3 regions of the Paenibacillus sp. FSL H3-0333 genome follow, and region 3 is predicted to be linked to each of the others. Evidence: riboswitches for the same ligand, from Rfam matches in the RefSeq annotation. Region 3 holds a riboswitch; each other region holds the start of a gene.
What was found. Region 3 has a riboswitch for cobalamin ahead of MHH78_RS00045 (anaerobic ribonucleoside triphosphate reductase). Riboswitches for the same ligand answer to the same signal wherever they lie in the genome.
Positions count from the first base shown of each region.

Region 1 (9,778 bases), 6.2 Mb from region 3:
TGGGCTGGGTGAGGAAAAGAGAGGGATAAATCCCTCTAATGCGGCGGGAAGTGGGCTGGAGGAGGAAATGAGAGGTATAAATCTCTCATATGCGGTGGAAAGTGGGCTGGAGGAGGAAATGAGAGGGATAAATCCCTCTAATGCGGCGGGAAGTGGGCTGGATGAGGAAATGAGATGTATAAATCCCACTGATGCGGCGGAAAGTGGGCTGGGTGAGGAAAAGAGAGGGATAAATCCTTCTAATGCGGCGGAAAGTGGGCTGGAGGAGGAAAAGAGAGGGATAAATCCCTCTAATGCGGCGGGAAGTGGGCTGGAGGAGGAAATGAGAGGTATAAATCCCTCTAATGCGGCGGAAAGTGGGCTGGATGAGGAAAAGAGAGGGATAAATCCCTCTAATGCGGCGGGAAGTGGGCTGGAGGAGGAAATGAGAGGTATAAATCCCTCTAATGCGGCGTGAAAGTGGGCTGGAGGAGGAAAAGAGAGGGATAAATCTCATTAGTGCGGTTAGAAGGTGGATGGATGTTGCGAGGGGCATTAGTGCCCCTGAATTTGCTGAAAGTGAGCATTGAGCGGAAATGAAGAGCACTAATGCCCCTGAATTTGCTGAAAGTGAGCGTTGAGCAGAAATGAAGAGCACTAGTGCACCTGAATCGGCCAAAAGTGAGCCTTGAGCGGAAATGAGGAGCACTAATGCACCTGATTCGGCCGAAAGTGGGCGTTAAGCAGAAATGAGGAGTATTAGCTCTAAAAGTAGCTGAAACGAAAACTAACCTAATTAGTCTAACTAATCTATCTCCACTACCTACCTACCTTCTACACACCCACTAAGCAGTCTTCTATAAAGAACCTGGCAAATCTGCCACACCATCTGTATAAAACAACTCAAACACCAGATCCTCGTTGTAATTGCCGAAGCCTTTACCGAACAGGGTGAGGCCGCCGATGTGCTCGGCATCCTCCTCGACAGAGAGCCGGAAGGTCCATTGTTTGTTGCGGATGCCTACCTGATCCAGGGTGACCTCCGACAGCTTTTGCCCATCCATGAAAGTGCCCGTCTGCGTAATCCGCAGCTGCTTGAGCAGGCCGTATTGATTGGTGAGTGCAGGCCACCAGGCCGGGGTGTATTTTCCCGGATTATCTCCGTAGTCACCGGGGCTGGTCCAGAAGCCGAGCGATTGTCCGTTCAGTGTGAAGGTAATATCCGACGGCCAGTTGTTGTTGACGGACGGGGCTTCGGAGGCGATCTCCATCGTGATGGCAAGCTCCTCCGGCTGCTGGCTCGACAGCAGAAAATTCGGGATTTTATACTCGACGAACCCCTTGCCGAACCAGAGAATCCCGGCGTTCACCCGCTCCTGGTCCCAGAAATAACGGGGATCGTCAAAGTGCCCGATGACCCTCTCCGTCGTAGACAGTCCGCAGGTAGGCTCGATCTGGAAGTCGGAATAATGGCCTACAGGGATGTCCTTGCGGTACCCTCTGCGCGGAGTCCGGGCCTGTCCCGGAAAAACAATCTCAGCCCCGTCGGCGGCCAGTGTACAGATCTTCTGCAGGCCGCTTTTGCCGGGAGCCATATGGCTGCGGATCAGCCCGGCGGCTTCGAGCTTGCGCACATGCATGGTCATAATCGCACTGCTGAGCTTGAGGGCTGCGGCCAGCTCCTTCACGTTCATGGGCTTATCGGACAGCAGCCGCAGCATATGCAGGCGCACGGTACTGGACAGGGCCTCGTACACGGGCAGGGATTGTTCGGTTAGATCAAGTTTCATCGGATGCCTCCACGTTCAGGTTATATAGTTAATAATTATATTACTCAAATAAAATTTCTACAAGCTATGATTGGCTGCAGGCCAGCTTTTCCAATTTATATCACAGACAGGCTAATCTCTGTCCGCTATGATGTGAGATGAATTAGCGATGAAACAAGGTGCTCTTGCCGGAAGCGGCAAGGGATAACAGGGAATCGGGTGCAACTCCCGAGCGGTCCCGCCACTGTATGGAAGAGCTGCACTTCATGAGGTCACTCGGGATGCCCCGGGGAAGACGAAGTCTGCGGCGCCTGTATTCCAAGCCAGGAGACCTACCTTGTCGACGCACACCACGACTCTACGCGGATAGGAGCGGTGTACGGATAGGTTAATGAGAAGAGGCGTTCTGCCCTGATGGACCGGAGGAATCTTGGAATCTTAGAGATGACACCCGGCTTACAGCTGCGGGATACAAGGGGACACGGCCCATAGTGATGGGACGATGAGAAGCACCTTGTTTCGCTTGGCAGCGGCTGCGCGCTCTATCGAACTTGCCTGCGTACATACACTCCCACCCTTTAGGGTGGGTTTTTTGGGCTTTATGATCTGTAATGGGAAATCAACAAACATGGAGGGTGACAAATGAAAAAGCACAGATGGTGGAGCTTTGCGGCACTGGTTGCCGGATTTACGGTGTACTTTATGCTGAACGAACCGGGGACGGCCCGGGCGATGCACATTATGGAAGGATTCCTGCCGGTTGGCTGGGCGGTGTTCTGGTGGGCGGCGTTTATCCCGTTCTTTGTCCTTGGAATCTTCAAGCTGAGAGCCATGACCCGGGAGAATCCGGAGCTGAAGCTGCTGCTGGGTCTGGCCGGGGCGTTTACCTTCGTACTGTCTGCGCTCAAAATGCCTTCCGTGACCGGAAGCAGCTCCCACCCCACCGGTACCGGACTAGGTGCGGTAATGCTGGGGCCGCTGCCCATGAGCGTAATCGGCTCGATTGTCCTGCTGTTTCAAGCGCTGCTGCTGGCGCACGGGGGGATTACTACGCTCGGGGCCAATGCGTTCTCGATGGCGGTGGCGGGTCCTTTTGCCGGCTATGCAGTGTATAAGCTGATGATGAAAATGCCGGACCGCGAGAAGCTGGCCTTGTTCTGTGCGGCTGCGGTGGCTGATCTGAGTACGTACGTAGTGACTTCCTTCCAACTGGCGGTGGCTTTTCCGGCGGCGGATGGCGGCGTGCTGGCATCTTTTCTCAAATTCGGGGGCATCTTTGCCGTGACGCAAATCCCGCTGGCCATCAGTGAAGGGCTGTTGACGGTACTGCTCTGGAACTGGCTGAAATCGTATAGCCCGAATGAATTGTCGCTTCTGAAACGCAAGGTGAACGGAGGAAGAGCCTAATGAGCAATAAATGGAAAAATGGGTTGATGCTGCTGGTTGTTATTCTGCTGGTCATTCTGCCGCTGCTGCTGGTTAATGGGGAATTCGGCGGGGCCGATGATGCGGCTGAAGGTGTGATTACCGAAATGAATCCTGACTATAAGCCGTGGTTCAAGCCGCTGACCGAGCTGCCGGGTGAGACGGAGAGTATGCTGTTTGCATTGCAGGCCGCGATTGGTGCCGGTGTAATCGGTTATACCCTGGGGCTGCTCAAGGGCAAGCAAGGCGGGACGAAGCAGCATAGCAGCAAGTGATCCGGCGGATTGACGTTCTCTCCTACAATAATGCTCTGCGCCAGTTGTCCCCGATGTGGAAAAGCTCGTTCGCAGCCCTGATGTTCCTGCTCTCTTACACCGTACATCCGGTACTACAGGCTGCAATTACCCTATGGATGATGTCCTGGTGTATATTGCAGGCCCGAATTCCCTTGCGTGCTTATGGCATGCTGTTCGGCACAGCGCTGCTGTTCTATGCGCTTAGCGTACCGGCGCTGCTCGTGGAATTCGGGCATCCGGCTGCGGGAGAGGCAGGGATATTCCCGCTTCCGGGACTGAACCTGCCGGTATATGTCACAGCAGCGGGACTTCAGCGGGCAGGGGAGCTGCTGGCCAGAATCTCTGCCTGCATGAGCTGTTTCTTCTTCCTGATGTTTACGACTCCGTTCAGTGAGCTTTTGCAGGTGCTGCGCAGGCTGCGGATGCCGCAGATTGTCCTGGAGCTGATGCTGATTATGTACCGCTTCTTATTCCTGCTGAGTGATGCAGCGCATGGTCTGCTACTGGCCCGCAGGCTGCGCGGAGGCCGCCGGGGCTACAAGGCCAGAATGCGGGAGACTGCGGCTATGGCAGGAGCGTTGTTCGGCAACACGATGCACCGGTATTACGGATTATCGCAGGGGCTGCTGGCCCGCGGATTCACAGATGAGATTATTCTCCCGCCTTATACGGCGCGTCCTGTGCCGCGGCGCTATACAATCCAGGCTTATGCCGGTATTGCGCTACTGCTGCTGGCTAAGGCGTACTTTATCACTAACACATGAAAGGAGTCACCCATGGATCAGGAATCTAGCTTGGCTTGTGACGGAGTGGTGTTCCATTACCCGGATACGAAGGAGCCTGCCCTGCATGAACTGACGTTCTCCATCCCCGCAGGCAGCAAGACGGCGGTGCTCGGTCATAACGGTTCGGGCAAATCGACGCTGTTCCTGCATGCCGTCGGCATTCTGCGCCCGCAGCAGGGGACGGTTGTGCAAGGAGGGAAGGCGTTATCCTACTCCAAAAAAGAGCTGGCCGCTCTGCGGCGGAAAGTGGGCCTGGTCTTCCAGGACCCCGAGCAGCAGCTGATCCTCAGCACTCCGCTGGAGGATGTGTCGTTCGGGCTGCGCGGCAGCGGCATGGCTGAACCGGCTATCGCTGCGCGCTGCCGGGAGGTCATGGAGCTGCTGAATCTATCCGGTCTGGGCGATAAACCGATTCACCAGCTTAGTCTGGGCCAGAAGAAACGCACGGCACTCGCCGGTGTACTGGCTATGGAGCCGGAGCTGATTCTATTGGATGAGCCAACCTCGTATCTGGACCCGTTATCGGAAACGCAGATGCTGAAGGGGCTTGAAGCCATACATGATAAAGGGACAACCGTAGTTATGGCTACGCATGATATGGACCTGGCCTACCGCTGGGCGGACTGGATTATTGTGCTGGAGCATGGAAGATGCCGGGCGGCGGGGACGCCGGAGGAGATTTTTGCGGGACGGGAAGAGCTATTGTCCATCGGGCTGGGACTGCCGCTGCTGGCTGACTTATGGTTCAGCCTGCCTGCCAGCTTGACCGCAGGGCAGAGCGCTCCCCGCACCGCCGGAGAATTCAAGGTGAAGCTGTATAAGCTGCTTGCGCTTAACCACAGCTATTCATGAACGGGGGAAGAAGAATGAAGAAACAAGGAAAGCTGCTGATTATCGGCTTCGGCCCCGGAGCGCTGGAGCATATTACCGGCCGCGCACTGGCTGCGCTGGATGAGAGTGAGGCGGTCATCGGCTATACCACTTATGTAGATCTGATCAGACCGCTGCTGCGGCATCAGGAGATTGTCGGCACGGGAATGACCGAGGAGGTCAGCCGGGCCCAGGAGGCCGTCCGCAGAGCAGAAGAAGGGCAGACAATTGCGGTAATCTCCAGCGGCGATGCCGGTGTCTACGGAATGGCCGGGCTGGTCTACGAGGTGCTGATCGAACGCGGCTGGAACCGCTCAGAGGGGGTACAGGTGGAGGTGATCCCGGGAATCTCGGCGATCCAGTCCTGTTCCTCGCTGCTTGGAGCGCCGATTATGCATGATTCCTGCACGATCAGCCTGAGCGATCATCTTACGCCCTGGGAGAGCATTGCTGCGCGCGTGGAAGCAGCGGGGGCGGCAGATTTCGTCATTGCGTTCTATAATCCGCGCAGCGGCAGACGGACGCGCCAGATTGAAGAAGCGCGGGGCATTCTGCTCCGTTACCGTGATCCGGCTACCCCGGTAGGCATTGTCAAAAGCGCCTATCGTGACCGCCAGCAGACGGTCATAACGACGCTGCAGGAGATGCTGGAGCATGAGATCGGCATGCTCTCAACCGTAGTGGTCGGCAACTCTGCTACCGTTGTCTATGAGGATCTTATGATTACGCCGCGCGGATATGAGCGCAAGTACAGTCTCGGGGCACAGACGCAGACGCTGAAGCCGCACGAGCGGCTGCGCACAGCCGCAGAGCCGTGGTCGCTGGCTGCGGCGGAGTCCGGGCAGGCAGAGGGGGCAGCTGGAGCTGGAGCGGCACAAGCTGTGGATGCGGGGAGAGAAGCCGCTGTTGCAGGAAGGGAAGCTGCTGTATCAGGAAGAGAAGCGGAATCAGTGAGAATGGAAGAGGCTGCTGCGCAGAGCCTGGCTGCTGCTCCGCAGGTGGAGCGGCTGCGGAGCTTGTCCGGTCGCCTGAAGGCATCAACCGATTCTTCCTTCGAGCTGGGGATTGCTCCCGTAACCGGCAGCCGCAGCTTCAGCGGCGATCAGATGAAGCTGCTGGCTGAGCTTGCAGGCAGCGATGGGCAATTGATCTATACGAAGGACGGATATTTCCTGCTGCGCGGCAGCCGGAATGAAGAGGCAGAGGCAGGAGCAAGGCTGCTGGAGGCCGGACTGAATGTAAGTACACCTGGAGATTACGTGAAGGTGAAGACCTGCGGATTCTGTGAGCTGCGCAGAAGCGGAGCGTTAAGTGCTGCTGTCCGGCTCCACACCCTGCTGCATGGAATGGCTGTGCCCAGAGAGCTGCACATCAGTGTAGCCGGCTGCGGGATGGCTTGCAGCTCCGCTGTGCTGGATGATATCGGACTGGTAATGTCGCGCGGCAGCTATGAGTTGTATCTCGGCGGCAAGAAGGCCGGGCGGGGTGCCCATGCAGGGATTTTGGTGCGTGAAGGGATGGACGAAGAGCAAGCGGTAGCCGCTGTAGCTGCCGCAGTTGAGGACTACAGGGCTCATGGCCGGGAGCAGGAGCGGTATCATGCGTTCCGGGAACGGATGGACAGCGCAACAGGGAGTGCAGCCCATACATCCGATAACGATAACAGCAAAGAAGGAGTGCAGACGATGAGAACGGTATTACTGGTGGGACACGGGAGCCGGGTTCAAGCGGGAAATGAGGAGCTGCTGGAATTCACCCGCCTGCTCGCAGCCCGTAAGCCGGAGCTGAAGGTTGAGACTTGCTTCATAGAGCTGGCCTCGCCTTCCATCGCTGGCGGAATTGCCAGATGCATTGAGGGCGGTGCGGCGGAGATATACGTAGTGCCGATTATTTTGTTCGCGGCGGGGCATTCCAAGCTCGATATTCCAATGGCCATTGATGAAGCCAAGCAGAGATATCCCGGGGTGAAGTTCATCTACGGGCGTCCGCTGGGGGTGCAGGACCGTGCCGTCGATATTCTGCTGGAGCGGATTCAGGAAGCAGAACGAGTTCCACTCCTGCAGGTGAAGGTGGCTGGCGGAATGGACCTGGACCTGCGCGGGAACGGTGCATCTACGATAGAGGATAAGGATACTATCGTGCTGCTGATGGGACGCGGGGGCAGTGACCCGGATGCCAACAGCGATCTGTATAAAATAAGCCGGCTGCTCTGGGAGAGAACAGGCTACCGCAGCGTGGAAAGCTGCTTCATTGCCATCGCCAAGCCGTCGCTGCCGGACGGGCTTGAGCGCTGTCTGGCGCTGGGTGCGCGCAGAATTATTGTTCTCCCGTACCTGTTGTTCACCGGAGTGCTAATGCAGCAGTTCGCAGAGAGAGTGGCGCAATTCGCAGCTGAGCATCCCGGGCTTGAAGTGGAGATCGGCGGCACACTGGGTGCACATCCGCTGCTGGCGGATATGCTGACAGAGCGGATCGAGGAGACGCTGGAAGGGCGTGCCTTCAGCAACTGTGATAACTGCAAATACCGCGATGCAGCCTCTTTGCACCATCACCATCATCACCATCATGGTGAGGAGGAGCACGGGGAGCATGGGCATGGACATCACGGGCATGGGCATCACTGTCATGGGAAGCATGGGCATCACGAGTGTGCGCATCACAGGCATGATGAACATGGGCACACGCATCACGCGCATGAGCATCACTGCCATGGGCAGCATGATGTAACGGAGGCGGCGGCTCCGGCAGACGATCAGGCGCTTCGTCAGCCGCGATGATCTTCATGTTATGCGGCACCAGCGATGCCCGCGAGCTGGCACAGAGCCTCCTGCGCCAAGGCCTGCCGCTGCAGGCCAGCGTGGTGACGCCCAGCGGGGCAGAACGCCTTATGGCCGCAGGCATCCGCACCCGCGTCGGCAGACTGGACCGCGCGGCGATGATCGCTTTGCTGCAAGCGGGCGGGTACCGTGCCGTGGTGGACGGCAGCCATCCTTTTGCGCTGGAGGCCCATGCTAATGCAATGGAAGCTGCTGCTGCGCTGGGGTTGCCTTACTTCCGCTACGAGCGGCAGAGCCTTATCTATAACAGCCATCCCCGGCTGTTGCTAGTGCATTCCTATGAAGAGGCTGCGCGCAAGGCTAAGGAGCTGAAGGGCTCTGTGATGCTGACTACCGGCGGCAAAACGCTGGAGATTTTTGCGGAGGAGCTGCTGGGAGATCCGGATATCCGGCTGACCGTAAGGCTGCTGCCTTGTCTGGAGAATCTGGAGAAGTGTCTGACCCTTGGGATTGAGCAGCGGAATATTATTGCGCTTCAGGGCCCTTTTAGCAGAGAGATGAATGAGGCCTTATACCGGCAGTACGGCACCCGGGTGATGATTACCAAGGAGAGCGGGGCCGAGGGCTCGGTGGATGAGAAGCTGCATGCCGCGCTGGATATGGGGTTATATGTGATTTTGATTATGCGGCCGGGGCTGTCCTTCGGGGATGGCGGAACGGTGTTTGATTCTTTTGACGAGATTACGGCTGCTGTGAAGAATGCGCTGCTAATGACGAGGGAAGAGGGATGAATGTGGATTTCGGGACAGAGTTCAAGCCGGTGACCGTACAGCCGCAGGAGATAGAGGGTCTAAGCTTTCAGATGATTACGGAGGAGCTGGGTGAACATTCGTTTAGTGCACTCGAGTACCCGATTGTACAGCGGATTATTCATGCTTCGGCTGATTTTGAGCTGGGGCGCAGCCTGGTGTTCCATCCCGGGGCGATTGAGGCGGGGATTCACGCCATTCTGCAGGGCAAGCCGATTATAGCGGATGTGCGGATGGTGGAGGCGGGCATTGCCAAGGAGCGGATTCAGCGGTACGGCGGCGAGGTCCGGGTACATATTTCAGATCCTGATGTGGTGGAGGAGGCGAAGGCGCTGGGAACCACAAGGGCGATTATCGCAACGCGCAAGGCCTGCGCACAGGCACCGGGGGGAATCTATGTCATCGGCAACGCGCCGACTGCCCTGCTGGAGCTAATCCGTCTGGTAAAAGCAGGTGCCGCCCAGCCAGGCCTCGTCATCGGCATGCCCGTTGGCTTCGTCTCAGCGGCGGAATCCAAGGATGAGCTGCGCAAGCTGGATATTCCCTACATCACCAATATCGGCCGCAAAGGGGGCAGTACAATCGTGGTCGCCGCAGTGAACGCACTAAGTCTGCTGGCCGTCCGCCGGGCGGCGGGTGAGCTGGGGTAGCTTGATCAGAGAATCAGATAGCTGAAGCGTAGGGCTGGTGAGTTGTCATATCCCGATTAAGGTACAAGTGGTATGCTTAATCGCACTCTGTACAACTAAATGCTCTGATGTACGAGTGAATAGCCATTTAGCTGTAAAACGTGCAATTAAACTTTTCTATAATCGGTGTTCTCCTTGATTTGGGCAGATATAGTTGTACAGATTACAGTTAGATGAGGAAATCCTCCCTTTTTGCGGGTTTTAAATGTACAGAATACAACTATCTCAAATTATTTACTTCTTTAGTTCTAATAGTATTCTGTACAACAGAATTCGTGATTTTATAGTTGAAATCCGGTTCTACTGTAGTTCATACACTTGATTTGTGGATAATAGCTCCAAAACACCTCCCCCGCCAAATTCTAATGTACAAAATGCA
Region 1 covers NZ_JBBODG010000001.1:6,217,096-6,226,873, reverse strand. Annotated here, with positions in the region: gene MHH78_RS27475 (hypothetical protein) at 1-457, shown strand, start outside; gene MHH78_RS27470 (ArsR/SmtB family transcription factor) at 837-1,769, opposite strand; cobalamin riboswitch at 1,909-2,102, shown strand; gene MHH78_RS27465 (energy-coupling factor ABC transporter permease) at 2,391-3,155, shown strand; gene MHH78_RS27460 (energy-coupling factor ABC transporter substrate-binding protein) at 3,155-3,448, shown strand; gene cbiQ (cobalt ECF transporter T component CbiQ) at 3,445-4,233, shown strand; gene MHH78_RS27450 (energy-coupling factor ABC transporter ATP-binding protein) at 4,246-5,106, shown strand; partial or broken gene cobJ (precorrin-3B C(17)-methyltransferase) at 5,121-6,764, shown strand; gene MHH78_RS33990 (sirohydrochlorin chelatase) at 6,741-7,901, shown strand; gene cobK (precorrin-6A reductase) at 7,898-8,692, shown strand; gene MHH78_RS27435 (precorrin-8X methylmutase) at 8,695-9,360, shown strand.
Region 1: it holds a riboswitch for cobalamin, as region 3 does, so the genes downstream of both, MHH78_RS27465 (energy-coupling factor ABC transporter permease) here and MHH78_RS00045 (anaerobic ribonucleoside triphosphate reductase) in region 3, are expected to answer to the same signal.

Region 2 (9,778 bases), 7.3 Mb from region 3:
CTCTTACTCAACTATGGCAATCTAACCGCTACAGCAGCAGCCATCTCACGGGTTACCACAGCAGTAGGCTCGAATGCGCCGCCGGTGCCGCTCATATATCCAAGTCCCGTCACCGTACGGACAGCGGACAATGCATAGTCGCTAATCTTATCTTCATCGCTGAATTTACCAGCCCCTGCTCCTGCTCCGGCTGATGTAGCATCCAGCTTAAAAGCTCTAACCATCATCACAGCCATATCCTGGCGCGTAACCAGCCCGTCCGGCTTAAACGTCTTGGCCGTCACACCGCTAATGATTCCTAGCTCCTTCGCCCGGTTCACTGTTCCATAATACCATGTACCGGCCTTAACATCACTGAAGGCCCCAGCGGAAGACGCCGCAGACGGCTCGTTGCCGGTTAACCGCAGCAGCAGCGCTGCAAATTCAGCACGGGTAATATTCTTCTTCGGTGCAAACAGCAGGCTGTCCTCACTCACACCATTCATCAGCTTGCGGTCATACGCCGTGTATACCGACTCCAGCGCCCAAGGCGAGATCGACTTCACATCGCCAAAAGCCGGACGGTCCGCCGCCGCAGAAGCCACTGTTACCGGAACCGTATGACGCACGATGGCCGGGGTTTTATCCTTCAGATATCCCGTAACCGTCAGGGTATATTTATTTGCTGGCAGTCCTCCGGCCACAACAGCCACGCCCGCAGCATCTGTAACTGCTGTTTTGCCGCCGATGGTTACCTGTACGCCTGCTGCCGGTGAGGTTACCGGATCGGAGGTGAAGGTCGCCTCATTCCAGACCCATTGCTTCTGGGTTACCTGCACCTTCAGATCTTGTCCAGGCTGCGGCTGTGCGGGAGTCACGGTTACGGCGTCAACCACCTGCGTGTTGTCCCCGCCATAATAGACCACAATGCGGTCATTCTCCTCCAGCGCGAAGTCGCCCATCCCTACACTTGGATAGATCCATGCTCCGCCGCGTGCGACTACATACATCCAGCCATCATATCCGCCAAAAGTACCCGCAATCACGCCGCCGATCCCCGTCACATAATTGCCTGCTTCATTGACCAGAGCCAGGCGCTTGGCTGCTGCTGTCTTATCCAGTGCCGTAAGCACATTTCCGGCGTACACGCTGCCCTCAGCCAAGGTTCCATTCGGACCTTCAACTGTAACCGAGACACTTACCTGAGGATTCTTCACTGGTGTGCCGCTAAAATCAAAGAGCTTACCGCCTGTACCAAACAGCTTGTACGCTACCAAAGCCTCCAAAGCCTGCTCTGTAGAGAGCGGATTGGAGCTGCCGCCCGCGGTGTGGGCGAACCCGCCGCCTGTAGCGCTGAAGCCAAGCAGCTTGCTGACCAGATTAATATTACCCTTAGTATAATCTGCTCCTGCCGGATCAATGCCGAAGGCAGACAGACCGATGATGGCCTGAGCTACACTCTCGCTGCTGTCGCCATATCCGCCATTCTTGTCCTGTGCCTTAGCCAGCCAGGATGCCGCCCGCTGACCAGCAGCATTCACTGCCGCTTCCTGCTTATGTCCAGCCAGTGCGTTCAGCACCATCGCTGTCATATCCGGATCACTCGCACCTGTGGTCAGAGTAAAGCCTCCGTCCGGGTTCTGCTTCGCCAGAATCTCTGCCAGTAGCTTAGACTGTGTCCATTTCGCATTTGCCGGGATTGTATAACTGCCGGAATCCAGAGCGAGCAGTGCATAGACCGGATTATTCAGCGTCTGGCCGGCGATTGCATCGTGATTGTAGAGCTTCTCAATCAGGTTATAGCCTGCCACATTCACCGGGTCGCCGCCCAGTGCCTTAACAGCAAGTGTGATTCGGGCATAGTCCGTAGCTCTGGCAAAAACCCCCTTAGCCTCAGCCACCTTGCCTTCAAGCGCCTTCAGATAGCTGGCAGGAACCTTGTAGCCTGCTTGCGCAAGGCCAATCGCCTGCCAGTCCGACTGGACTCCGTTCTTCAGCATGAGCTCCGCAGTGGCATAGACCGCAGCGGTTACGCTGGCTACCTCACTTGCGGGCAGAGCGGATACCGCGGGTGCGGAAGTCCCGCCTGCCTGTGCAGCAGCAGCTTGTCCTGCCGGGGCTACGGCTGCTCCCAACAGTGCGAACAGCATAATGACAGCTAGTCCCAGCCGTGTGAACCTGGATGATAGAGAATGGTTCTTCATAACTAACCTCTTTCCTGAAATAGAATGGATGAATCCTGCTTCCTCCGCAGATAAAGCGGCAACCTAAAGACCGCCCTGTGCAGGGCGGCCGGGGAAGAATACAATACAGGGCGGCTGAAGGAGCCGATTGCTCTCCCACACTACATACAATACAGCATATACAGCCCTCGCCAATATCAGCATCTGCTTCCACATTCTTACCCCCGAAGAATAGAAACAACAACGAAAAAGGCAGGTCTCCTGGCTCATACTTCACCGCTTCCCCCGCCTTCCCATCCCGTTAGCAGACAGTGGCTCCTCAGGAGTTGCTCCGTATTTACAGTGGCGGGACCGCGCCGGACTTGCACCGGGCTTCCCTTTTAAGCAGATTCCTCTATTAGACATAGCCCTGCCAGCATCTGCTAGCGACAACGCGCGGTCTCTGAGGCAATCTGCACCTTTTCCCAAAGCTTATTAAATTTTAATATTCTGAAACAATCATATCTACTATTCCCCTGTATGTCTATAGACAAGCTATTTCTATTCCATCCCCCCCGAAGCCCCGCCCATTCCGCAGCAAAAAATCCTGAACAGCACATGCCCGCTACCCCGGCACATCGTACTATTCAGGACTATGGAGTCATTCTTCTGCTGGTTAATTAAGACGTTGGCGGTACTAGCGGAGACAGCGGCAGCAGGCGATTGTATTATGTACATTAGAATTCGTGTAAAAGCGGCCGATAACGCATTCTGCTGCATTTCATACAATCGATTGTGGCAAAGAACCCTCCGCCGGGCCAAATTCCCAAAATCTAATGTACCGAATACAACAGAACACCATATAAGGCTCGATATGCCTCATTCTAGTGTACAAAGTGCAATCGAGCAGTTTCCTTCGGACACTAGCACACTTAACTAATTACTTTATGCTCGTATCAGCCTGCCGGAGCGCAATTCATTGTACTACATAAAGTAGTATGCACCAGGCTCTGACCAGTCCACCATGCCGCGCTATATGCGCCCAGCGGATCAGCTACCGCTAGTCGATCATCAGGTTCTAACTAATCAGCATTCATTTAATCCCCTAGCTTGCTGGGGGCTGCCGTACCCCGACTAACTAAGGTACTATTCTAACTCCAAACGTTATGCTTAAATGCAATCTGTACAACTAAATCGTCTGATTTACCGCCAAATGTACTTTTAGCTGTATTTCGTGCACCTAAAATGCTTATGTTCCCGGCTTTTCGCCCATTCGGGCAAATTTAGTTGTACAGAATACAGTTAGGAGAAGCACGCCTTCCCTTTCACTGTTTTTAGTTGTACAGAGTACACCTATCACTGTAAGCAATGCTACTCAGTACCATCACTTGGTATCGACTCAAAACCGTCAGTTAGTTGTGTGAGTCGGCTGAATGACTAAGGAGCGTTACTCGGTAGCGTTAGTTAAAAGCGCCACTCGGTAGCGTCAGTCAGTAGCGTCAGCCGATTGCGTTGGCTGGTAGCGGCAATCAATTGCGTCAGTCGGTAGCGTTAGTCGATAGCATCAGTCGGTAGTCTTAGTCGATTGCGTTGGTTGATAGCATCAGTCGGTAGCGTCAGTCGATTGCGTTGGCCGGTAGCGTCAGTCGGTAGCGTCAGTCGATTGCGTTGGCCGGTAGCGGCAATCAATTGCGTCAGTCGATTGCATTATCCGATCGCGTTAGTTAAAAGCTTACGCAGCCTGCTTGTTGCCGCTGTTTTATTCCGCGTCCTTGTCCGCTTCCGGGCTTGCGGAAGCGGACGGCTCCGCACTAGGCGCGGCTGTGGCTGTAGCCTCCGGGACGCTGCCCGGATCTGCCGCCAGCTTCAGCGAGTATCTTCCGGCGGTGATCATATCACCTGCCGCCAGCTTCGCGCCTGCTGAAAGCTCCACCGTCACCTCGTAGACGCGTGACGGAGGAGTCCCCGCCGCCGCTGGAGTGGCGGTTGCTCCACTATCCGCGCCGCTGTCTACTCCAGCGCCTGTCTCAGCGCTCGCACCGCCGTCCACTCCGGCGCCTGCCTCACCCTTCGCATCGCCGTCTACTCCGGCGCCTGCCTCACCCTTCGCATCGCCGTCTACTCCGGCGCCTGCCTCACCCTTCGCATCGCCGTCCACTCCGGCGCCTGCTTCACCCTTCGCATCGCCGTCCACTCCGGCGCCTGCTTCACTCTTCGCACCGCCGTCCACTCCGGCGCCTGCCTCACTCTTCGCACCGCCGTCCGCTCCGGCGCCTGCTTCACCCTTCGCACCGCCGTCCACTCCGGCGCCTGCTTCAACCTGGCAACCGCTAACCGTTGCCTTAACCTCGTAGTCCGTAACGCCGCTGGCGGACTCCACGCCGATCCGCTCCGGCTTGAAGGCGGAGCATTCCGCAGCATCAGTGAAGCTGAACAACAGCTTAACGCCGTTATTCTTACCCGCTTCTCCGCTTCCCGCATCACCGCTACTATTCCCGCCAGTCCCTGCATCACCGCCGATAAGCCGGACAGAGACCGGGGCCGCTACAGCGGCCCCCCCGGTCACTGCCGGAAGCGGGCTGGGGCTGGCCACCGGCGCAGCTGTATCCTTGCCGCGTCCCCCTAGCTGGCTCAGCAGGATAACCGCCGCAATCAGAATGATCCCGAGGATGCTCCCTGAGATCAGGATTTGAAATCGGCTGCGGCTGACCCACCGCGCCAGCGGCGAAGCCAGCTGGGCGCGGGCTTCATTGTAGACAGTCTGCATGGCAGGCGTTGCTGTGTCGAGATGGGTTTTGCGGAATTCCCGGTTCTTGAACGCCTCGCGGTCGCTCTTCAGGAAATACCTCAGCACGGCCCGCTTGTAATTCGGCCACAGCTTCTTGCCTGAGCTTGCGAACAGCCAGCTGTGCTGCGACCAGTCCAGGAACCGGTACACCGTCTCCTTGTCATTGCCCGCCTTGCGGACCACCAGATCCAGCAGCGCATCATAATCCAGCGGCCCGCCTTCACGTTCACTGCTGTGATAAAAGGCCAGCGGCAGCCGGTCGAACGGCTCCAGGCTCCGCGCTTCCTTCAGCCACCGCGCGCCGAGCAGCTGTACATCGTCCAGCTCACGCGGCGTCAGTCCGGCAAAAATCTCCTCGTCCGGCGACTCCTCCCCGAACCAGCGGTAGGCCGCGCGCAGCGCATTCGCTTTGCGCTTCGCAATCGCATCGAGCGGCGGCTGCCAGTCTGCCGTATCCCGGTAACGCAGGAACGAGATCTCCAGCAGCTGCTCCATCGTCAGCTCGTCCAGCGAGAGCCGGTTCAGCAGGAAGCGGTCAGCAACTGTGCCGAGCTCCTCCATAACGGACAAGGCCTCCGGGTATACGCCGCCTCTGCGGCGCTGCTTCTCTGCCTGCTGGACCGCTTCATGAACAGCCGTTACCGCCGCTACCGGATCGGATTCCCGCTGCAGCTTCTCCAGCAGATATTCCTTGAAGGTATCCCGTACCGCTGCCTGCTGAAGCACCTCCGGAAGACTCCGGCCAAAGTGGCCCACGAGGCGGAGGATATCCGCCGTTCCGGCAGCGGCCGCCAGCCGGGATTCCAGATACGGCTCGAACAGCGCTCTGCGGAAGAGAGATTGGGACAGCACTTTTTTGAAGAACGCCTCACTAAGCTCCGCATCGCTCTCGATAATCCCGTAAGCCGCCGCCAGCACATCCTCCCGGCCCCCGGACTGGCAGTTCAGCATCCCGTTGATGAAGTAATCGACGATCTTCACCCGGTAATTATGGCCCGGCAGCGCGTAATACGCCTTGAACTGTTCCAGGATCTCCGTTGACGGAATCCCCTTCTTGCGGATCAGATCATATTCGCGGTCGAACCGCTCCAGGAACATATCATTTAGCCGTACCCGCGAGTCCAGCTTCCCCTCCGGCTTCAGATAGGACAGCAGGCCGCCAAGTATAGCGTTCTTGTTATCTGTATATAAGGCTTCGTTGCCTTGCTCGATTTCATAAAAGACCGCCAGTTCATTGTAGAGCGCCAGCGACAGCTTACGCTCCGCACTCTCCCCGAGCAGCAGACTGTCGGCAAACTTAGCGAAATCACGGAGGCTTCCGCCCTTCTCCACCAGCGTTTTCCAGGCCAGATCGGCATAGATCTGCCGCGACTCGCCGAAGTCGGTATTCAGGAACCTTGCGCCGGCCAGATCGAAGATATAATCCTTCTCGATATTGCGGTCGCCCGGACGCAGAGAGCCCTTCTCCACGAAGGTCAGGTGAATGTATTTGCGGCTCTGCGGCTCCTTGGCATACGTGATCACTCCCAGCCTGCGGCGGAAGTCATACGGCAGCGCAGCGAAGAGGACCTCCGTCAGCCGGGCCGCACGCTGCGACAACTCACTGATCGGCACATCCAGCGCTACATAGATTTTCTTCTTCCCGGCTACGGACAGCATCACCGCCTGCAGCAGGGCTTTGAACAGCTCTTCTGTGAAGCCTAGACCAGATAACACGCTGCGCGGGTCTGTCGGCTCGTCCAGCGCGCGGGTTGCCACGGGAATCGACTCCAGCTCAGGCAGTGTCCCGCCAGGCTCTCCCTCATAGCTCCGGGCAAACCCCGCATGCAGCCAGTCCCCGTACCCCTCGACAATCTCTTCGGAGCGGATGGGCGGCACTACGAAATTATGGGCAAAAAAAGCGCTCCGCTGACCCGTGAAATCCGCCGCCAGATAACGGCTCTCTCCAATCACTGTCTCGTTGCTCTCCGTATGGAACAGATGCAAGGCAGCCGGATACAGCTCCTCATCCTTCTCGCCGCGCGCCGTAAGCTCAGCCGGGGCATCGTAGAGGCAGAAGGGATGCAGGATTTTTTTGACAAAATTATTATCGAGACTCTCCGATTTCGCTACCGTATCGAAGCCCTCTGTCGACCGGTACACACCGCGGCGCTCGCGGGTATACATCTGCTGGGTGATCATGGACCCTGACAATCTGTTCACGGCCCGTCGCTCCCCTCAATATAATTCAGCTTGTGCAGCAGCCAGATGAACGGCTCATCGACCCGGATCGGGCTGACTACGCCTTCCACCTTCTGATTGACCGGATTGCTGCCCAGCGCAGACACGGCGAAGTACCCGGTATTGGCAAAATACACATCCATCGTATCCTTGAACGGACGGTCCACCTTCTCAATGAAGCGGCGGATTTCACCGTCAATGTTGTGGAACTCGTCCAGGTTCAGCGTTTTGCGGTGCACATAGTTGTTGAACACATTGCTGTTCGACTTGATATAGTCGCCATCCTCATCCTTGAGGGAGTGGAGCATATCGCTTTTGGCCAGGACGACTGCGGTCGGAATCTCGGTCTTGCTCTTCTCCTGATAGGCGATGAAATCACCGAACATGGTCAGCACCACATCACGCGGCTCATCATACTGCGATACCCACTCCCCCGGACGGTCACCGAAGTTAATGCGGATCTTCTCCCGGACAGAACGGATCTGCAGCGGATCGACCATGAACAGAATCCCTGCGGAGTTCTTGATATGCTGGCCGTGCAGGCCCAGATAATCCTGATCGACCATTCCTTCACCGGCCACATCGAAGAACACCAGCGTCAGCGGGGGCTTGGACTCATCTTTGAACACGAACTGGAAAATAAACGGCTCCTGCATCTTCTCCTTCTGGGTAGACGCCAGCAGATCCCCCCGCTCGAACAGCGGCTCCTCATACAGGGTGCGGAATTTGCGGCTGATCTCGGCATTCAGCGGCATACAGGCTGCGTCGAAATGCCCTGCCGTTGTATGCTGGAGCGTATGGATCAGCGAGGTCATATAGACAGACTTCCCGACCTGGGAAGCACCGATAATCGAGATAATATTGCTAGGCACCTTGCCGGCTGTTACAGGCAGCTCGTTATGACAGGACGGACAGAGCCGTCTGCGGGTCATCACCCCATAGCGGTCGGTGAGCCCGGTCAGCACGTTGTCGGTATAATGATGGTACTCCTCCGGGATATCCGCCGGATGCAGAACCGCTTCCATATCATCCACCGTATCGAGGCCGAAGCGCTCCCTGTATTTATTCAGCAGATCATCCTCACCGAGCGCATAATTCTCATCATCCTCACGGCTGTGCATGGCCCGGAACACCACTTCATCCGGCTCAAAGCGCGTGAAGCAGAACGGGCAGACAATATCGTAATACAGCGGCCTCGCTGCAGGCTGATTCTTCTTCATGAAACGGCTAAAAAAAGACATCTCTCATCCTCCTCAGGGTTGTGTCAGCACCCGGTATGCTGCTCCCGCTCACTCGGGAACCAGCTCATAATACGCCCCGTATTTAGGCCCGTCAGTGAAAAAAATACGGATGAAGTCATCCTTGCCGACCTCGATCGGCGGGAGCTGGTTGCGCCCGGGAGCGAAGTCCTGGACGAACGGGAACCTTGCACCGTCCTCCTTGGAGGATGGATGCGCATCCCGCTTTTTGACGTAGCAGAGCACTTCCTTCGGCACCGGCACCTCGGCAGTAATCGTCATCTGCACGGTTTTCAGCTTGCTGAATAACCCTTTTTTGTGCTGGACCGCGTAGTAGATCCTCGCTTTGCCCGCACTGACGAGCGCCCGGTTACCGCCATCCTGCTGGCGGACCAGCAGCGTCTCCCCATTCTCACTGAGCCGCACGTAAATGGTATAAGCCACCATCCCGATCTCGTCCAGCCGGTCCCGGTACCCGTTATTCGCTTTGTATTCTTCACGCGTGTAGAGCTTCATGCCCGGAGGCGGATGCTCATGACTGTCCGGTGCCTCCGCAGAGGCCTTATGAATATATACTGCCTGTACACCGTCCGGCCAGCGCCAGCGCAGCGTACAGAACCGGTCCTCCACTCTGGATACAACTTCGGCAATAACCGGTGCTCCAGCGTCTGCCTCGGCGTACTTCATGGCAACCTGCCCCTTTCCCTGCATCTGGCTTTAGAACCCTTTACTGCCGCGGTTACGGCGGGGTGAATGAATACTGTCCGCAGGCGCATTACCAGCTCCGGCAGCTCTTCCCCGGCGCGACAGGCGCCCTTCCCCTACAGGCACGATATATGTGAACAAGGTGAGAATAGCCGCCAGAACGAGCAGCGCCAGCAGCCGGGTCATAGGGTCCCAGAGCGTGTCGCCGTTCAGGCCCGATTCCAGAACCAGCCCCGCCACAAGTCCCGATACCGCGCCCCCGATACTGAAGCTCCGGGCCAGATGGCGGTTATCGAACACAATGCCAAGGCCCAGACCCAGCGCCGTGCCGAGCAGCATCAAGGCCAGCACACGCACCACAGCATAATAAGGGCTGTCCGCGGTCTGGTCGCTGCGCTCGGTCAGCAGTGTCCGGTCTCCCAGACGGTCATAAATCTGCTGGAATACGTCACCGAGCCGGTTCGCATCGGCCACATCATAATACTGTCCGCCGGTGCCGCTGGCGATATTCTGCAGCAGACTTGCGCCGGACGGATCATCCAGGGCCAGCCCGATCGTATTTACTTTAATTCCCCGCGCCACATAGTCTGTCAGCTCCGTAGAGGTATTGAACTGGCTGACGCCGTCGGATAAAAGAATAACCATCGCTCCGCGGTCCGCGCCGTCTTCATGAATTACCTTCATTG
Region 2 covers NZ_JBBODG010000001.1:7,262,860-7,272,637, forward strand. Annotated here, with positions in the region: gene MHH78_RS31700 (S-layer homology domain-containing protein) at 12-2,183, opposite strand; cobalamin riboswitch at 2,397-2,589, opposite strand; gene MHH78_RS31705 (GAP1-N2 domain-containing protein) at 3,901-7,131, opposite strand; gene MHH78_RS31710 (hypothetical protein) at 7,128-8,390, opposite strand; gene MHH78_RS31715 (beta-mannanase) at 8,439-9,074, opposite strand; gene MHH78_RS31720 (vWA domain-containing protein) at 9,105-9,778, opposite strand, start outside.
Region 2: it holds a riboswitch for cobalamin, as region 3 does, so the genes downstream of both, MHH78_RS31700 (S-layer homology domain-containing protein) here and MHH78_RS00045 (anaerobic ribonucleoside triphosphate reductase) in region 3, are expected to answer to the same signal.

Region 3 (9,778 bases):
GGCCGGGATTGCCATAGGCGATCAGCAGCCGCTGCGGATTAAGGTTTTTGGCGCCTTTTAGAACAAGTCCGCCTGCCGGTGTAATAACATCGTCCATCGTATTGTCCACTCTCGTAGGAATGTTATATACGGTGGAGGTACCGCCGCCGCTTGTCCAATACGGACTGAGAATCGTAGGAGTCGGAAGTGTAACGAGCATCCCCTCAAGCGATTCATAGAAGTCCATAGCATCCTCATCGGGCTGGAATTCGGTTAGTTTATCATCGTCGATGACTGAGGACGGGATGATCCGCCCGCCTTTGCCCAGAACTACAGGCTCTGGAAGTTTTACGTTTTTGGCAACTGTCTTGATTGTACTGAGTGTAATTTGGGTGGAGGTCAGATTCTTGCTGCTGCCCTCATTGTACTCCGACACCATACCCGATACAGTCACATGATCTCCAATATCGGGCTTCAGGCTGGCATTCGTGCTGTATACGAATATGCCTTCAGAGGTATTGTCATTGCTATCCGGCTTAGGGTCCTGGATGAAAAATCCTTTATAATTGCCGTTCGCAAATGTATATCCATATTGGGTAACAATCCCCTCGACATCCGTAACGGTCTGGCCGGCATATTCAGAGGAATGGGATTCCCCTTGAATATCATGGATGCGCGGAGGCGCTGAAGCGGTATAACTGAACGTGAATACTTTGCTGGTCTGGCCCGGAATGGAAGCGATGGCCTTAATTATAGTATCCTTAGTAATCGTAACCGGAACGGTATACAACGTACTGGACTCGGTAGGTTCTGAGCCGTCGAGCGTATAATAGATAGCTGCTCCTTTTGTAGGACTGGATAGTGTTACAGAGCCTCCGCTAATGATTCGTCCGGCGCCGGGGCTGGCGGTCACAGAGAATAGCTCTTCTACCAGACTCTCGGCATTCAGCGGAATGACTTGATAGACATCATTAAACTGTTCAATAACACCGGTGATTCTATCAAAATGCTTTTCTGCGGTCAGTTGAGGCAGGTCAGAGTAAATTCTGAACGGCTGCTCTGCTTGAATGGCGGTGACATTCTTACCGTCTTTACTTTTGATCGTCACATTCTCAAGTGTGACAAGTTTAGCCTCATAAGCTTCACCACTTGTTGCTGTCAGTTCTGCGGCGGTGATTAACTGGGGAGCAGGAATACCGGCATCCGGAGTCACTACACTGTAGTTAAGCCCGGCGGACGGTTTAAGTTCCTGGAGGTTACTGTAGATATCCATAACACCTTGAATATTAACAATATCTCCTGCTTTGGCGAAGTCAGGGTACCCGTACAGCACAAGGCCTGCAGTGGCATCCTGAATGTACATTTTTGCGCCGTCGATGTGTGTAACCGTTCCTTCCGTCCAAACGTTCTGACCCTTAGGTGCCGGGCGGACAGAGGCAATATCCTGTTGTTTAAGGAGAGTGTAATCATAGCTCGATTCTGTGCTATAGACTGCATCGGATACAGCATAGGTTTTGATTGTCGTGGGTGCATTCAGTAGGATAGGGGTGCTGTATGGCTTGAATGCCGCTTCGGCGCCGTCTATGTAGACTGCGGCGTACACGGATGCGCCAACGGTTGACGTATTAAGGGAGATTTCAGTGCCTGCGGGCCAGGCATTGGCAGACGGAGTGGCAATAACCGGCGCTACAGTCTGACTGAGACCATAATGGCTATTGCGGGGATCAGGGGGCTGGACGGTGAAGTCCTTAGAGTTATTATCGGTATCGAAGGCACGGTTATCTGCAGGTGAAATGTCTGCGGTCTTGCGCACTGCGGCAAGGGTACTGCTTAGTGCGGCTGTAGCTCCGCTGCCTTCATAAGTAGTGGCAGTTCCGAAGCCAACCATATCAACACTTGCATTGGAGGCATCTACGAGGTCAATTTTGCCATTGGTAGCTCCAAGCTTTAATGTTCCTGTATAATCAGGGGCTGGCAATTCAACCGTACCTCCGGTACCAGCCGATTGCTGGATCAGAAAGTATCCCTTCGCGGCAATGGTTCCTGTTAATACTGAGATGTCGGATGTGTTACTTAGGTCACCAGTGGCACTGGCATAACGCACCTTCCATCCCTCAAGACTCACTGCTGTATCCGTAGGATTGTATAATTCAATGAAGTCATTTTTGTATTTAGCGCCGCCGTTGCCGCCGCCACCGTAGACTTGTGAGATTACAATATTACTGTTATCCGCTGTTGCCTGTGCACTTTGTCCAGCAGGCGTTAACAGTCCAAGCAGCATTAGCAGGGATAACCCTGCAGACAGCCATCTTCGCATCCTGTGAGAAATAACCATGATCCTAAACCCACTCCTCTCAAAACTATGATTGGCATTCCCCATTATTCTACCATTTAATTGTTAAATAAAGGGTCGCTTCATATAAATATATATTAAATTGAGACCAATTCAAAAGAATAATAGAGAAGTTTATTAGAAATGCATAAAAATAGTAGTAATGTTTAGTATAAAATCTATATAAATAGCCATTCCCCAATATATGGGGAATGGCTATTATCGATTATTAATAGAAAATCAATTATAGTCGTCGTTGTAGAGCCGGATATCAGCTGTGATTCACTCCCGGTTCAATCCGCTCCGCCCCGCCCATATAAGGCCGTAGTGCCTGCGGGATATAGATCGATCCGTCCTCCTGCTGGTGGTTCTCCAGCAGCGGAATCAGAATGCGCGGCGTGGCGACCGCTGTGTTGTTCAAGGTATGGCAGTATTGCAGCCGCCCGTCTTCATCACGGTAGCGGATGCCCGAGCGGCGGGCCTGGAAGTCGAGCAGATTGGAAGCCGAGTGGGTCTCCCCGTAAGCTTCTCTGCCCGGCATCCAGGTCTCGATGTCATACTGCTTATGGGTCTTCATCGCCATGTCTCCGCTACAGACGGCGACTACCCGGTAAGGCAGCTCCAGCAGCTGAAGAATATGCTCGGCATTGCCGAGAATCTCCTGGAGTATCTGCTCCGATTCTGCGGGATCATTCTTGCACATGACCACCTGCTCGATCTTCGAGAACTGGTGGACCCGGTACAGCCCGCGCACATCGCGGCCCGCCGAGCCCACCTCGCGGCGGAAGCAGGCCGACATCCCGGCCAGCCGCAGCGGCTGATCCAGCTCCAAAATCTCATCGCTGTACAGCGAGACCAGCGACACCTCCGAGGTCCCGGCCAGCCAGCGCTTCTCGCCTGTCAGCTCGTAGGTCTGGTCCCGGCCGCCGGGGAAGAAGCCGGTCCGCTCCAGCGCTTCCGGCCGGACGATCACGGGCACATCCATCGCGGTGAAGCCGCGCTGCATCAGCACATCCAGGGCCAGCCGCTGCACCGCAAGATGCAGCAGCAGCCCGGCCCCCTTCAGCACATAGCTGCGGGGCCCTCCGGCTTTGACGCCGCGCGGAAGGTCGATGATGTCGTGCAGCTCTCCAAGCCGGGCATGGTCCCGCGCGCGGAAGCCGAACACCGGCGGCGCGCCATGCCGCCGCAGCTCCACATTCGCGCTGTCATCCGGCCCGATCGGCGTATCCGCCGACACGGGATTCGGCGCGAGCAGCAGCAGCTCGCCGCAGCGCTGCTCCGCATCCAGAAGCTCCGCCTCCAGCAGAGTCAGCTGGCCGTTGATCACCCGCACCTGCTCCTTGGCCAGCTCGCCACCCGAAACGTCGCCCCCGCGCAGCAGGCGCTCGACCTCCTTCGTCAGCGCGTTGCGCTCCGCGCGCCGCTGCTCCGTCTCCCGGCGGGCCAGCCGCCGCCGGTCATCCCACTCCAGAAGTTCCTCCAGGGGGAACTTCAATCTTTTCCACTCGGCTGTCTTCCGTACAATGTCCTCATTCTCCCTGATCCAGTTCATATCCAACATCTGCATCCGCTCCTTAAGTGTGGGTAAAAAAACGCAAAAAACGCCCTCATCCATGGGACGAGGAGCGTCAGCTCGCGGTGCCACCCAGGTTGACCTCATTCGCGTATAGCAGCTAAGCAGCGCGGAATCAGGCCCTCTTTGGTCTTCGCGGTAACGGGCGAAACCCGGTAAACTTAGGGAACAGGAAGCTGCTCCGGTCGCAGACGCCTCGCGGTTGGATGCCGGTCGTTGGCCTGGTCGGGATATAGGTTTGCCGTTTATTATAACCAGAGCGGCAGCGGTTTGCAAGCATAAGAGGGGTTTGACAATATTCCTTGTACTCTGCTAGGATTATTACTAATTTAAAGTATTGATGCCCGGCGAAGCAGCCCGGTTTATCCTATTATGCGGACGGAAGAGGTGCGGAAATGGCCAAAATAGTCGTAATTAACGGAACACCCTCGCTGGTCTCACGGATCAATGCCGTGATTGAGTATGCAGAGAATGCCTTGCGGGAGCGCAGGTTTGAAGTGGAGCGGATCAATGTGGCGGAGCTGCCTGCGGAGGATCTGATCCATACCAAATTCGAGAGCGAAGCCATTGTCAAGGCGAATGGGCTCGTAGCGGAAGCTGATGCGGTAATCGTAGTCAGTCCGGTATATAAGGCTTCTTACACGGGAGTGCTGAAGACCTTCCTGGATCTGGTGCCGCAAAAAGGACTGGCCGGCAAAATCGTGCTCCCGCTCTTCATGGGTGGAAGTCTCGCTCATCTGCTGGCGATCGACTATGCACTGAAGCCGGTACTGTCTGTGCTGGGTGCCCGCTACATTCTTGGCGGCGTCTACGCCGTAGACTCGCAGGCGGTGCGTAACGACCAGGGCGTAGTTGAGCTGGCTGAAGAGCTGCGCTTACGCCTGAACAGTGTGCTGGAGGAGCTGGCGGAAGAGACGGAGCATAAGGCGGGGCGCAAGGCAGGGCAATAAGTCGTACCCGGTCCGAACCAATAAAAGGCACTAAACCACCCGGTAGCGGGAGTTTAGTGCCTTTGTTATTTTTATACCCCTTGAAAGCTCAGCTCCGGCTCCCACAGAATAACCCTATCTCCCGCCAGACTCACAGGAATATCAATGATCCGCTGGTTGCTGCTTCCCCGGTAAGAGAGGGTAAGGTCTTTGAGCGCTTCGACGAACCGTCCGTCGATCACGACCTGGCACAAGGCCAGCAGGTTCCATTCCGCTGAACCGGGGGAAGCCGTAAGCTCCTCGTACGTATAACCGGTATAGATCCAGATTGGGAAGTCCGGCAGTTCGGCGCGCAGCTCGTGAATGAAGTCTGCAGCCTCCTCAGCCGAGAAAAAAGGATCCCCGCCCGCCAGCGTCAAGCCGTCCAGCAGCGGATTGCCTGCAATCTCTTCTATGATCTCCCGCCGGCGCTCCGGGGTAAAAGCCTCCCCGTAGTTAAAGTTCCAGGTCTTCGGGTTGAAGCAGCCCGGGCAGCGGTGGCGGCAGCCGCTGATGAAGAGGACGGCCCGCAGGCCTTCCCCTTCATTGATCGACTCCGGGTAATAGCCGCAGATGTTCATAGATGCTTAACACGGTCCCGGACTTCGGCTTGCTTGGCGGCATTGAAGCGGGTCTGATAGTCACCGGTCAGATACCCGGTAACCCGGCGCAGACGGCGGATATGGGTGGTATCCTCATGGGCATTGCAGGTCGGGCAATTCGTGCCGATGACCCCTTCATAGCCGCAGCCGGAGCAGCGGTCAATCGGATGGTTAATGCTGAAGTAGCTGATATCCTGCTCCAGCGCATATTTAATGATTTTGACGAAGGCTGCAGGGTTGCTCCGGGCATTGCCGTTCAGCTCGACATAGGAGATCGCTCCGGCGTTGCAATATTCATGGAACGGGGCTTCCAGGCTGATCTTCTTGGCTGCGCTCAGTTCATGGTAGACCGGAATGTGGAACGAGTTCGTATAGTATTCACGGTCGGTTACCCCAGGGATAGAACCGAGCACCTTGCGGTCGATCTTGGTGAACTTGCCGGAGAGACCTTCGGCCGGTGTTGCGAACAAGGTGATGTTGAGGTTAAGCTCCTCGCTCTTGCGGTCGCAATATTCACGCATGTGGCGGACGATGGCTACAGCCTTGGCGTGAATCTCCATATCTTCGCCGTGGTGCTTGCCGTACATGGCCTTCATGCATTCTGCCATTCCAATGAAGCCTAGCGACAGACTGCCGTGCTTCAGCAGTTCGCCCACACTGTCATCAGGTGCAAGCTGCTCGCCGCCTTCCCAGACGCCTTCACGCATCATGAAATCGGAGGCTTTGGCCTTCTGGGAAGCCTGGATACGGAAGCGGTGTAGCAGGCCGTCCAGCGCAATATCCATATAGTGATTCAGGTCGTCGAAGAACCCTTCTTCATCAGCAGCGAGGCGTCGGCCGGTTATCGTGCCGTGGGCCAGTCCAAGACGCACCAGGTTGAGCGTGTTGAAGGACAGGTTGCCTTTGCCGGAGCAGTGGTTGCGTCCGAAGCGGTCGCCGAGCACACGGGTCCGGCAGCCCATCGTAGCGAACTCGGTATCCGGGTCAGCCGGATCGTAATACTGCATGTTCAGCGGAGCGTCCAGATTGGCGAAGTTCGGATACAATCTGCGCGCCGAGCACTCCGCTGCCTTCAGGAACAGCTCATAGTTGGGGTCCCCCGGCTGCTGGTTGATACCTTGCTTGCATTTGAAGATCTGAATCGGGAACACCGGCGTCTCCCCGCTGCCCAGTCCGTTCATCGTAGCCGTCAGCAGCGAGCTGATCACAAGCTGTCCCTCCGGGGAGGTACAGGTGCCGTAGTTGATGCTGGTAAAAGGAATCTGGCCGCCGGAGCGGCTGGACATCGTATTCAGGTTATGTACCATACTCTCTGCGGCCTGCAGGGTCTCACTTTGCGTCTCCTTCAGGGCAAAACGGAAGGCGCGCGGATACTGCTCAGCCAGATCGCTGCGGCTCATCGTAATCTCCCCAAGCTCAGACACCTCTGCATTCTCCTCGAAATACTCCAGACCTTTGCGGAAGAGCTTGGAGAAGGATTTGGTCACATAAGGGGCCAGATCATAATCCAGCTTGTTGGCGGATACGCCGCCGTACTGCGCATTCTGCTGCGACTGGAAAATAATCGCCACCAGCGACATCGCCGTCATAATCGAGTTGGGAGGCCGTACGCTGCCGTTGCCGGTGTTGAAGCCTTCACGGAGAAGCCGTTCGAACGGGATGAAGATGCAGTTGGTGGTTCCAATGGCGTATTGATCAAGGTCATGTACATAGACGACATTATCCAGGGTAGCCTGTACCAGCTGTGGCGGCATGGTGAAGTTGCGGGCGTACCATTTGGAGTATTCACTGCCGAACTTGCTCATTTTGCCGGAGAAGCTCTCCCCGTTCAGGTTGGCGTTCTCGCGCAGCAGATCCAGATCCCGGCTGTCGATAATATCCCGTCCCAAATGAATGACCTCTTCCAAAAGATCCTCCTGTGCAGCTTGTCCTTCGTTATAACGTTTCTCCAGCAGCGTCATTATATAACTCTCTCCTCTCGGGTATTGTAAGCGTTAAAAAAGCACCTCCGGCCGGGAAGGCCGGAAATGCCCGAATGCAGGATGCAAAGATCCGGGAAGCGGAAATTTGCCTGTGGTCTGGGTGGAATATACGAGCAGACAAGGGGCAAATAGCTTACGCCCGTTCTTGTATATTCCACAGAGCCGATACCTGAAAATAATCCCCGATCGTCCTCAGGTATCGGCAGCCTCTGGCCCGATTGACGGAAGGCTAACTCTGCTGTTGCAGGCCGCATACGGACACCTTCCCTGTTCCTCGCAGGAGTCTAAGCGGTGCCACCGAAACAGGCAGGTCTCCTGGCTTCCGGCAACTCCTCCGGCGCCTTCCCGGGGGGCTTATTCCGCCCCTTAGTGGCAATTAGCCGGAGAATGCGGCCCTGGGCATCGCGCCCTGGGAGCATCCGGTTACAGTGGCGGGACCGCAGCGGTTTTGCACCGCACTTCCCTATTAAGTCGCACCTCTATTACAAGGGGCGAAACGCCCGTTTCTACTATATTTTGTTGTTATCTATTAAAGCTACCGCAATATATTGTGTTTGTAAATGTTTTTTTGCAATCCCGCACGGGGAGCGGGTTCGGCGCTTTTACTCACAGCTGATCCACAGTTAGTCCACAGGTAATCCACAACTTTCCTATGAATCGCCCTTGAATTTTTCATAAAATCTCCGAAAATACGCCACAAAGAATCCATAAATAGAGTGCGTCTAATCCTGGTAATCATTTTGACGGATATTAATAGAATAGAGAGGGTGCAGGTGATTTGTAGCAAGCCTGGCGAAGCGTTACAATAAGAGGATAAGTTAGAGGCAGGCACATCAGATCATTAGGAGGCAGTTCACAATGGCAATTGGCGAAGTGACCGTTATTCCGATTGGGACAGGCAGCACCAGTCTCAGCAGCTATGTGGCCGAGATGCAGCGCGTGCTGGAGACGGTGGAGGGCATTACCTACGAGCTAACTTCTATGGGTACGATTATTGAGGGGCCGGTAGCGCGGATTCTGGCTGCGGTAGAAGCGCTGCACGAGTCGCCGTTCACCGCCGGGGCGCAGAGAGTCTCAACCTCGCTCAAGATCGATGACCGGCGCGACAAGATCTCGACCAGTCGCAGCAAGCTGGAATCCGTGGAGCGCAAGCTACAGGGAGAGTAGCGGGAATACAGTATCTAATCAGAAATGATAATAAGGAGCGGATTATTCATGGCAGAAGTAGCTCAGCAGATCGGAATTCAAATGTATACACTGCGTGACCAGACGGAACGCGATTTCCTCGGCACACTGGCCAAGGTGGCAGAGATGGGGTACCAGGCAGTGGAATTCGCCGGTTATTTCGGTGTATCTGCAGGGGAACTGCGCCGTAAGCTGGATGAACTTGGCCTGGCGGCCCCTTCGGCGCATGTAGGCCTGGACTTCAGCAGTCTGGATAAGATGGAACAGGCCTTAGCCAAAGAGATTGAATACGCGGTAGAGCTCGGACTGCAATATATAATCACCCCGTCGGCACCGCTTCCGCCGAATCCTTCCATAGAGGATGTAACGAGAATCATTCCATTCCTGGAGAAGGCTTCCGCGATGGTCCGGGCGGCGGGGATGCAGTACGGCTACCACAACCATGATTATGAATTCAAAGAGGTTGACGGCAAGGCGGTCATCGATATCTGGCTGGAGCAGATTCCTGCCGAGCATATGCTGGCTGAGTTTGATCTGGGATGGGTATACAGGGGTGGAGCCCGGCCCGTTGATTATGTGTCACGGTACGCCGGCCGTGTTCCGCTGGTTCACATTAAGGACTTCGGAGCAGACCATGAGGAGACCGATCTCGGGAAGGGAGAAGTCGATTTCCGGAGCGTCTTCGAGATAGCGGAGCAGAGCGGAATTTTCTATTATATTGTAGAGCAGGAGGCCTATGAGGTATCTTCCCTCGAAAGCGCTAAGCTCGCGCTGGATTATTTCCGCGGGCTGGGGCTGATGCAGTAGTGTTTAAGCCGATGCATATCAGGGGTAGGGTATCGGATATATCTAAGGGGTGTCCATAAAAATAATGAAGAGATATACGCTTTATTTAGATGAAATTCTCACAGGTGGTCATTTTGATCATTTTAGCTTAATGGGATTTGCAATTGGAGAAAGCGAATATGAAATGGATATTATCCCTTATGTCAATTCAATAAAGAATAAGTACTTTGGGGATGAAAAAGTCATAATTCACGAAATGGATATCAATAGACATAAATCCGCCACCCCATTTAGGGTCTTTCAAGATAATGATGTGCTTGAAAATTTCTGGGGTGATATTACTAGGATGTTCAAGCATTATAATCTCC
Region 3 covers NZ_JBBODG010000001.1:6,226-16,003, reverse strand. Annotated here, with positions in the region: gene MHH78_RS00065 (S-layer homology domain-containing protein) at 1-2,314, opposite strand, end outside; gene serS (serine--tRNA ligase) at 2,583-3,875, opposite strand; gene ssuE (NADPH-dependent FMN reductase) at 4,283-4,837, shown strand; gene nrdG (anaerobic ribonucleoside-triphosphate reductase activating protein) at 4,909-5,436, opposite strand; gene MHH78_RS00045 (anaerobic ribonucleoside triphosphate reductase) at 5,433-7,418, opposite strand; cobalamin riboswitch at 7,728-7,958, opposite strand; gene MHH78_RS00040 (MTH1187 family thiamine-binding protein) at 8,298-8,606, shown strand; gene MHH78_RS00035 (sugar phosphate isomerase/epimerase family protein) at 8,655-9,431, shown strand; gene MHH78_RS00030 (DUF3800 domain-containing protein) at 9,496-9,778, shown strand, end outside.